Regions from separate parts of the Colwellia sp. BRX10-1 genome, predicted to be linked through region 2. Evidence: predicted binding sites of a transcription regulator. Region 2 holds the regulator's gene; the other holds the start of a gene.
What was found. Region 2 encodes FliA, which starts transcription of late flagellar genes. Its sites were predicted from a motif close to CTAAAGNTNNNNNNNNNNNNGCCGATA; they were not measured.

Region 1 (4,132 bases), on a different contig from region 2:
TAGATCAACTACTTTTCTAAAATAATGTCGACTTTATGCAATGCCCATGTGGTTCAAATATTAGTTTTCAGCAATGCTGCTGCTTATTAATAAATCAAGAGACCTGTGCACAATCACCAGAGCAATTGATGCGTTCTCGCTATAGCGCCTATGCAACAGAGGCTGCTGATTATATTTATCAGACTTATGCTCAAGCTAGCAGAGCTTTACAATCAATCGCTGATATATCAGCATGGGCCAAAGAAACCAAATGGTTAAAACTAACCATTAATGCTGCCAGTGATTATACCGAGCTTAATGATCAAAATGCTGTAAACGCTGACAATAAAGAGCAACACTTACCGACGGTTTGCTTTTCGGCTTATTACCAACATCAAGGTGAGTATTTTCTGATGAAGGAAACATCACGCTTTGTTGTTGAAAAGGGGCAATGGCGATATTTAGATGGTGAAGTCAGTAACAATGAAGCGCTGATAGCACCAAAAAGAAACCAAGCTTGCTTTTGCGATAGTAATAAAAAATTTAAACAATGCTGTGGCCGGTAAATTCAACAATTAACAATCAAGTTCTTCCCAAAAGAAACCAGCGATGCTTTTGTCATAGCAATAAAAATTTAGACAATGCTGTAGCAAGTAAACTCAACAATTAACAATCAAGTCTCCTGCAAAAGAAACCAGCGATGCTTTTGTCATAGCAATAAAAATTTAGACAATGCTGTCGCCAGTAAACTGAAAAAGTTAATCACAAATAACGTTAACACAAACGCACGATTTTATTGGCATGCTAATGCAATAACCTTATGCTATAGCATCAAGTAACGGCGCTTTAACGATAGTGTTATGCACGGCGTTAAGCCAACCTTTAGTATCGAATGATAATCTTGAACTGTCGGTGTCTTGCGGCGTATTATTCTTTGTATGATTAAATTTTTTCTGGCAGTACAGCGAGGTATTATTTAATACTTCTTGTCTGATATGCTTTTTATCATCTCGAAAAGCAAGCGGTTTAGGCAACAAAGCATTTGATAAACGTAATTCTGCTAGGTTATTCTGCTGAATAAGTTCTGCTTGATCAAATATTGCTGTGCTGTGATTTTCATTCAGAGATAAAGGTGCTTTATCAGGAAGGTCAAACTCTTTACGTAAGCTTGCATCATTAGTCGTTTTAGTGTCAACGACAGTTTTTGGCAAAGAAAATTGACTATGGCTAGGTACGTCATCACTTAGCATTGCCAATAAGAGTGAAAAGTCAGCTCGTCGAGCGCTGTGCACACTTACATTAAGTTGTTCACCTAATTGTAATTCGTGTACCAGAATTTGACTGTCAACTGACTCTGTAAGCAATGTACTTCAACTTTATTATTTTCTCTAAAGCTTATATCGGCAATCCTTTAATTTAGTTGAGTTTAATTTCTATTTATTTACACATTTACCTGTCTATTAAAAAGTTGATGTTAATAAGTACCTAATTCACTTCACTAGCAATTAATAATAACCTTCTCTGATAACTTCTGGTAGCATGTGGAAAAAATCAATATCGAGTCTTTTATGAAAATCATTAGCTTTAACATTAACGGCCTTCGTGCGCGTTTACACCAACTTCAAGCCATCATTGATAAGCACCAGCCTGATATTATTGGCTTACAAGAAATCAAAGTTCATAATGATGCTTTTCCCGTTGAAGCTGTTGAAGCTATGGGTTATCACGTTTATTTTCATGGTCAAAAAGCACATTATGGTGTGGCTATGTTATGTAAAAAAGCAGCCAATATTGTTAAAATGGGCTTTGCTAGCGATACTGAAGAGTCTCAAAAACGTATGGTGATGATTGAGACCACCAATGAACAAGGTGAAAAAGTAACGGTATTAAACGGTTATTTCCCGCAAGGCGATAACATCGCTCATGAAACAAAATATCCCTATAAGCGTCAATTTTATAAAGACTTGATGACCTATTTAAATGATAACCATACCCCAGATGAGCACGTAGTCATTATCGGCGATATTAATATTTCACCTGCTGATTTAGATATTGGTATTGGTGAGCCTAACCAAAAGCGTTGGTTAAAGACTGGTAAGTGTAGTTTTCAACCAGAAGAAAGAGAATGGCTTGCAACTTTAATGGCTTGGGGATTTAAAGATACGTTTAGAGAATTGCATCCAACAAAAGCGGAACGTTATTCTTGGTTTGACTATCGTTCTAAAGGTTTTGTTGATAATCGTGGTTTACGCATCGATGTGGTTTTGGCAACGCACAAGATGGCGGCAACGTGTATCGAAGCCGATATTGATTACGAACTACGTGCTATTGAAAAACCTTCAGATCACGCGCCGATTTGGTCTACTTTTAAGTAGCTGTTGAGTAAATACTATGTTCCTTGCTCAATACGTTTGCCCCATTTGTAAAAAATCATTAGTGTTAGCTAACCAAAGCTATCGTTGTCAGAACAACCATAGCTTTGATGAAGCAAAAGAAGGTTATGTAAACTTATTGCCCGTTCAACATAAACATTCAAAGGACCCTGGTGATAACAAAGCCATGGTTAACGCACGTCGTCAATTTCTAGATAAAGGCTTTTATCAACCGCTCGCTGATGAATTACAATCTCTATATCAACAATATGGTGATTTAACAAAGCCGGTATTTGATGCTGGCTGTGGTGAAGGTTTTTATACTCAACAGTATGTAAGGCCTACCAACCGTGTTTATGGTATTGACATTGCAAAAAATGCGGTTAAAAATGCCGCTAAAAAATATAAAGATTGTCAATTTAGTGTTGCCACCTTGTCGCAGTTACCTTTTAGTGAAAACTACTTTTCTTGGATCAACTCTATTTACGCACCAATTCTTGAAGAAGAATTCACTCGGGTATTAGCTAATAATGGCTATTTAGTCACAGTAACGCCGGCAAAAAATCATTTAATTGAACTAAAAGCATTAATATACCGAACAGCGCAACAACATGATATGACTAAAAGTCCTATTGAAAATTTAACATTGATTGCACAAAAAGAAGTGAACTATGAGATGAGATTTGCTGAAGGTGAAGATATTATTAACTTATTAGCAATGACCCCTTTTGCCTTTAAAACGACTGAAACCTTACTTAACGATTTAAGAACAAGAAATAGTTTCACTTGCCAAGCTGATTTTTTGATACGGCTTTATAAAAACACGGTCAATTAACGTTTAACTCAATTGTTAAGCGGTTAGAGTTTAGAATTTTGTGACTGATGACTGATGTTAAGTAGTTTTGCTAAATCAATAAAACGTGGCTTGTGCAGTGATAACTTTATCGAACCACCCGCTTCGTTGACTCTAGCAACACTTTCTTTGTACCAAGAGGCGAGTGCCAGCGGCAAAAACTTATCGGCTTTAACGCCAAGCATTAACAATGCCTGTAGCGGAATACTTAAAATAAATAAGCTATAAACTAACGCTTGTGGTAATAATGTTATCGATCCTAGGTAAAGTTGCATAATAAAAGAAAACAACGCAATACCCGGTAAATAGCGAAAAGCCAAACGGCAAATTTGAACAGCTTGATACTCGGCAAAATAATTGCCTAACTCTGCTCGCTGCGGCCAAAGTCGCATATATTCTCGACCTAGCTTAATTAGTTCTACTGCACTCATATTCATAAACGACACACTATAACAACTGTTATTTAAAAGATAGCACAAAGTTGTAACTAGTTTTAATGAAGTCTCCCTAAAGTTAACTTCCTTAGTTCATATCAATATTTTAACGCTATATTTGGTCTATAATCATTCCAATTAACGTATTGTAATAAAACAATTAACCACCTAATAAATGAGCATTAAATAAAACCATGAAAAAAAATCTAATTTTAGTGTTAAATTGCGGTAGTTCATCCTTAAAATTTTCTTTAATTAAACCAGAAAACGGCGAAACATTACTATCAGGACTCGCTGAGCGCTTATTGTCCGAACAAGCAAGCATCAAGATTAACGTTAAGGGACAAAAAAAGCACACGGCTATACCTCATCCATTTGATCATCGAACAGCGATAATGGCTTTAGTTGACAGCTTAGTTTCACAACAATTAAATTTACAAATATGTGCCATAGGCCACCGCGTTGTCCATGGTGGTGAACACTATTGTATGCCA
Region 2 (4,132 bases):
TTGGTCAGCGACAACATCATCACGTTGTGCTGCATTAACGATCGGGCCTTCAACTAAGTTATCACCTACTTTAGGTTTACTTCGCTCTGCATTACTATCTGTCGTAATACCAAAAGCGGTTAGCATACCAATCAAGCTATCCTCTACTTCACGAACTAGATCAATAACTTTACGAATAACTTGTCCGGTTAAATCTTGAAAATCTTGCGCCATCAAAACATCAGTCATTAAATCATGCATACGCACTGATTCTCTATCTGTCGTTTTTAATAATAAATCTATATCAACACATAAACTTTTAAATTCAGTTAATTCCAATTTGTTATGCATTAATTTTTGCCATAACGGATTAACAGCCTTTATTTGCTTTTGTATCGTATCCACAACGGGAAAAATAGATTCAACAGCATCCATGGTTTTATTAGCGGCTTCTTCCGTTCGCGTTATAACGTAGTTTAGACGTTCTTGAGCATCGGGGATATCTGCTGTCGCTAAATCATTTAACCTGGAATCTAATTGAAAATTATTTAATGAGTCATGTAGTTGGCGAGTCAGCTTGCCTATTTCAGCAAACAATTCAGAATTAATTGGATTTTGAATTTCAGCAATTAATTCATCTGCCTTGTCTTGTTGACCACTTTCTAAATATTCGACCAGTAGCTTTGCTTCTTCCAAAGAAACATGCACATTTGTATTCGCACTCATGCAAAAACCTCACGTTTAGATTAATTAATTATCTATCTAATTAAGGAATTAACCTAAGCGTTGAAATATTTTATCTAACTTGGCGTTTAACGTCGCTGCGGTAAATGGTTTTACAATATAGCCATTAACACCCGCTTGAGCCGCCATCACAATTTGTTCTTTCTTTGCTTCAGCAGTAATCAGCAATACTGGGATATGTGATAACTTTGCATCGGCACGGATGGCTTTGAGCAAATCAATACCTTGCATACCTGGCATATTCCAATCAGTTACAACAAAGTCAAAAGAGCCTTCTTTTAACATCGGTAAAGCAGTGCTACCGTCATCTGCTTCTGAAATGTTAGTGAAACCTAAATCTCGTAACAAGTTTTTGACGATACGTCTCATCGTTGAAAAATCATCAACAACAAGAACTTTCATATTTTTATCCAAGGCACCCTCCGGTGAGAACATTTTAAAATTGTGATTATATGTATATTCTACTCAACTTTGCCAAGATTGCATACGTCCTTTTAACCTATGCATCGCTTGACTGTGAATTTGGCTAACACGCGACTCACTTACATCAAGCACTTGACCAATCTCTCGAAGATTTAATTCTTCGTCGTAATATAGTGACAGTACTAGAGCTTCGCGTTCGGGTAAAGTGGAAATGCATGCTGTTAACGATTTTTTAAAAACTATTTTTTCAAAATTATCATAGGGATCGTTATTATTCACATCTTCCATATTCGATATAGCATCTGCCCCCGTACTTAAGTCTTCAATACCAATTATTTTACCGGTACTTACCTCACTTAGAATATGATGGTAGTCATTTAACGAAATATCAAGTTTTTCAGCAACTTCAATATCAGTTACATCACGACCTAAACTTGCTTCAAGCAATTTTATCGCTTCACTGACCATGCGGCTATTTTTATGAACAGAGCGGGGAGTCCAGTCACCACGGCGTATTTCATCAAGCATAGCACCACGGATACGAATACCAGCAAAGGTTTCAAAACTTGCACCTTTGCCGTGATCAAAATTATTAGACGCTTCAAGCAGGCCTATCATGCCTGACTGAATAAGGTCATCAACCTGCACGCTCGCAGGTAACCTTGCTAATAGGTGATAAGCGATTCTTTTCACTAAAACTGTATGCTGCGAAATTATAGCAGATTTATCAGTTTGAATACTGTAAGCATTTGGTTTTACCACTATCGCTCACTCGCTAAATTATAGGAAAGATATAGAACTTTCAACAAAGTACTCATATCTGATTACTATTGTTATTAATGTTCTAACAATTGTTCAATAAAAAACTCTAAATGACCTGACGCTTGTTTAGGCACCGGCCATTTAATTAAATTACCTGCTAAAGATTTAAAAGCAACCGCTGCAGGCGATTGTGGATAAGCTTCAACAATTGCTTTTTGTTTTCTAACGGAATTTCTTATATTTTCGTCAAATGGAATGACAGCAACGAGTTCAAGCGCAACATCTAAAAATCGATCGGTAACTTTAGAAAGCTTACCAAAGAGTTGTTGTCCTTCTCTTGGCGTTCTCACCATGTTGGCAACAACTTTAAATTTAAATACGCCATGATCTCGACTTAATAATTTCATTAAGGCGTAGCAATCAGTAATAGATGTAGGTTCATCACAGACCACTAACATCACATCTTGTGAGGCACGGCAAAAGCTTAGTACCATGTCGGAAATACCGGCTGCAGTGTCAACAATAAGCACATCAAATTTTGTGTTCATATCACTAAAAGCGCGAATTAAACCCGCATGTTCAGCAGGCGTTAAATCGACCATAGATTGTGAACCTGACGTAGCAGGAATGATATTAATACCAGCGGGACCTTCAATAATTATATCGTCTAATTCACACTCGCCAGAAAGCACATGTGATAAGTTACGTTTTACCCGCAAACCTAGCATAACATCGACATTAGCCAAGCCTAAATCGGCATCTAAAACTAAAACTCGTTGTCCTAATTGTCCAAGTGCAATAGCGGTATTAAGCGAAACGTTAGTTTTACCTACTCCGCCTTTACCGCCAGAGACAGCAATGACTTTTACCGGAGCTGAATTTTGCATTTTTCTTAAGCCACTTGCTTGATCATTCATTTATCGTCTTTCTCTACTTTCTTACGAATAGCCATCAATTAATTTAGTATAACCCTATAATCATTTAATCTGCATATTTTTATAGGGTTAAAATTCACATATTTAGAACACGTTATGGAAATACAGCTGTATTGGCACTCATCGGTGCTGTTCGCCAATTTATTGGATTATTAATTTGATTTTTCGCGCTCATTTTATCTGCTAGCGTAACGAGTTTTTCAGCATTTGCAACTTTAATATCTTCAGGAACTCTTTGTCCATCCGTTAAGTAGCCTATCGCTAAACCGTTTTGAATCGAAGTGGAAATTATTTCTCCTATGCTAAGGCTTTCATCAAGTTTAGTATAAATACAGCCAGCTAAAGGTACTTTTTTAAAGCGGTCAACATTTTCTTGCATAACTCGTTGTTGAGTATTAGCAGCTAACACTAAATAGTTGCGAATTCTTACCCTTGCATTAGAAACTAAAGTAGTTAGGTGTTTAGCTAAACGCATATCACGTTGCCCCATACCTGCAGTATCAATAAGTATTAGTTTCTTTTTGGAGAACTGTTGCAACAATGTATCTAAGGTTTTTGCATCACCTGCAAGCTTTACATCACAACCAATAATTCGGCCGTAAGTGGCTAATTGTTCAAATCCAGCAATACGGTAGTTATCTGTTGAGATCATCACCACTTGGTCTGCGCCATGAATCTGAGCAAACCGCGCCGCGAGTTTAGCTACGGTAGTTGTTTTACCTACGCCGGTAGGTCCCACTAATGAAACCACGCCACCACGATGAATAATGTCATTATTAGTGGTGTTAATTTGTTGGCTGATAAATTTTTTCGCTAATAACCAAGTATCTTGGTCATTTTTTTGTGCTGGAATATAACCTGCAATTTGATCTGAAACTTGTTCGCTCATACCCAAAGACATTAGTCGATTAACCAACATCGCACGAGCGGGATCTTTTTGCGCCATATCCTGCCACATTAACCCCGAAATTTGATGTTCTAGTAATTCACGAATAGAAGACATTTCGTGTTTCATTTTCTCTAAGTCGGCGTTATTTACATTTTGTGGCGGTAACCCATCGCTTACTAAAGACTGTGCTTGGTTCATCACCGGCTGTTGATATGAGTCGCTTGATTGTTCATCACCTTGTTCTTGGCTATTTTGCTCTAAACGGTCGGTGAAGCTTTTAAATTGCTGCTCAATATTGCTTGACGGTGTTGGCGTTGAAACTTGCGCTGAGTTATTTGGATTATTTAGCTTAGCGGCTGCCTGGACGATTTTATCATGCTGAGCTTGATTAATACCTTGA

Region 1: H4J75_RS11925 (VC2046/SO_2500 family protein) is a predicted target of FliA. The motif match lies at 1,378-1,404, and genes of this name have one in related genera.

The regions. Positions count from the first base shown of each region.
Region 1 covers NZ_JACGWC010000013.1:34,366-38,497, reverse strand. Annotated here, with positions in the region: gene H4J75_RS11930 (YchJ family protein) at 36-545, shown strand; gene H4J75_RS11925 (VC2046/SO_2500 family protein) at 798-1,343, opposite strand; gene xthA (exodeoxyribonuclease III) at 1,548-2,354, shown strand; gene rlmA (23S rRNA (guanine(745)-N(1))-methyltransferase) at 2,371-3,186, shown strand; gene yfbV (terminus macrodomain insulation protein YfbV) at 3,210-3,641, opposite strand; gene H4J75_RS11905 (acetate kinase) at 3,833-4,132, shown strand, end outside.
Region 2 covers NZ_JACGWC010000001.1:97,301-101,432, forward strand. Annotated here, with positions in the region: gene H4J75_RS00430 (protein phosphatase CheZ) at 1-705, opposite strand, end outside; gene cheY (chemotaxis response regulator CheY) at 754-1,137, opposite strand; gene H4J75_RS00440 (RNA polymerase sigma factor FliA) at 1,189-1,908, opposite strand; gene H4J75_RS00445 (MinD/ParA family protein) at 1,983-2,825, opposite strand; gene flhF (flagellar biosynthesis protein FlhF) at 2,938-4,132, opposite strand, start outside.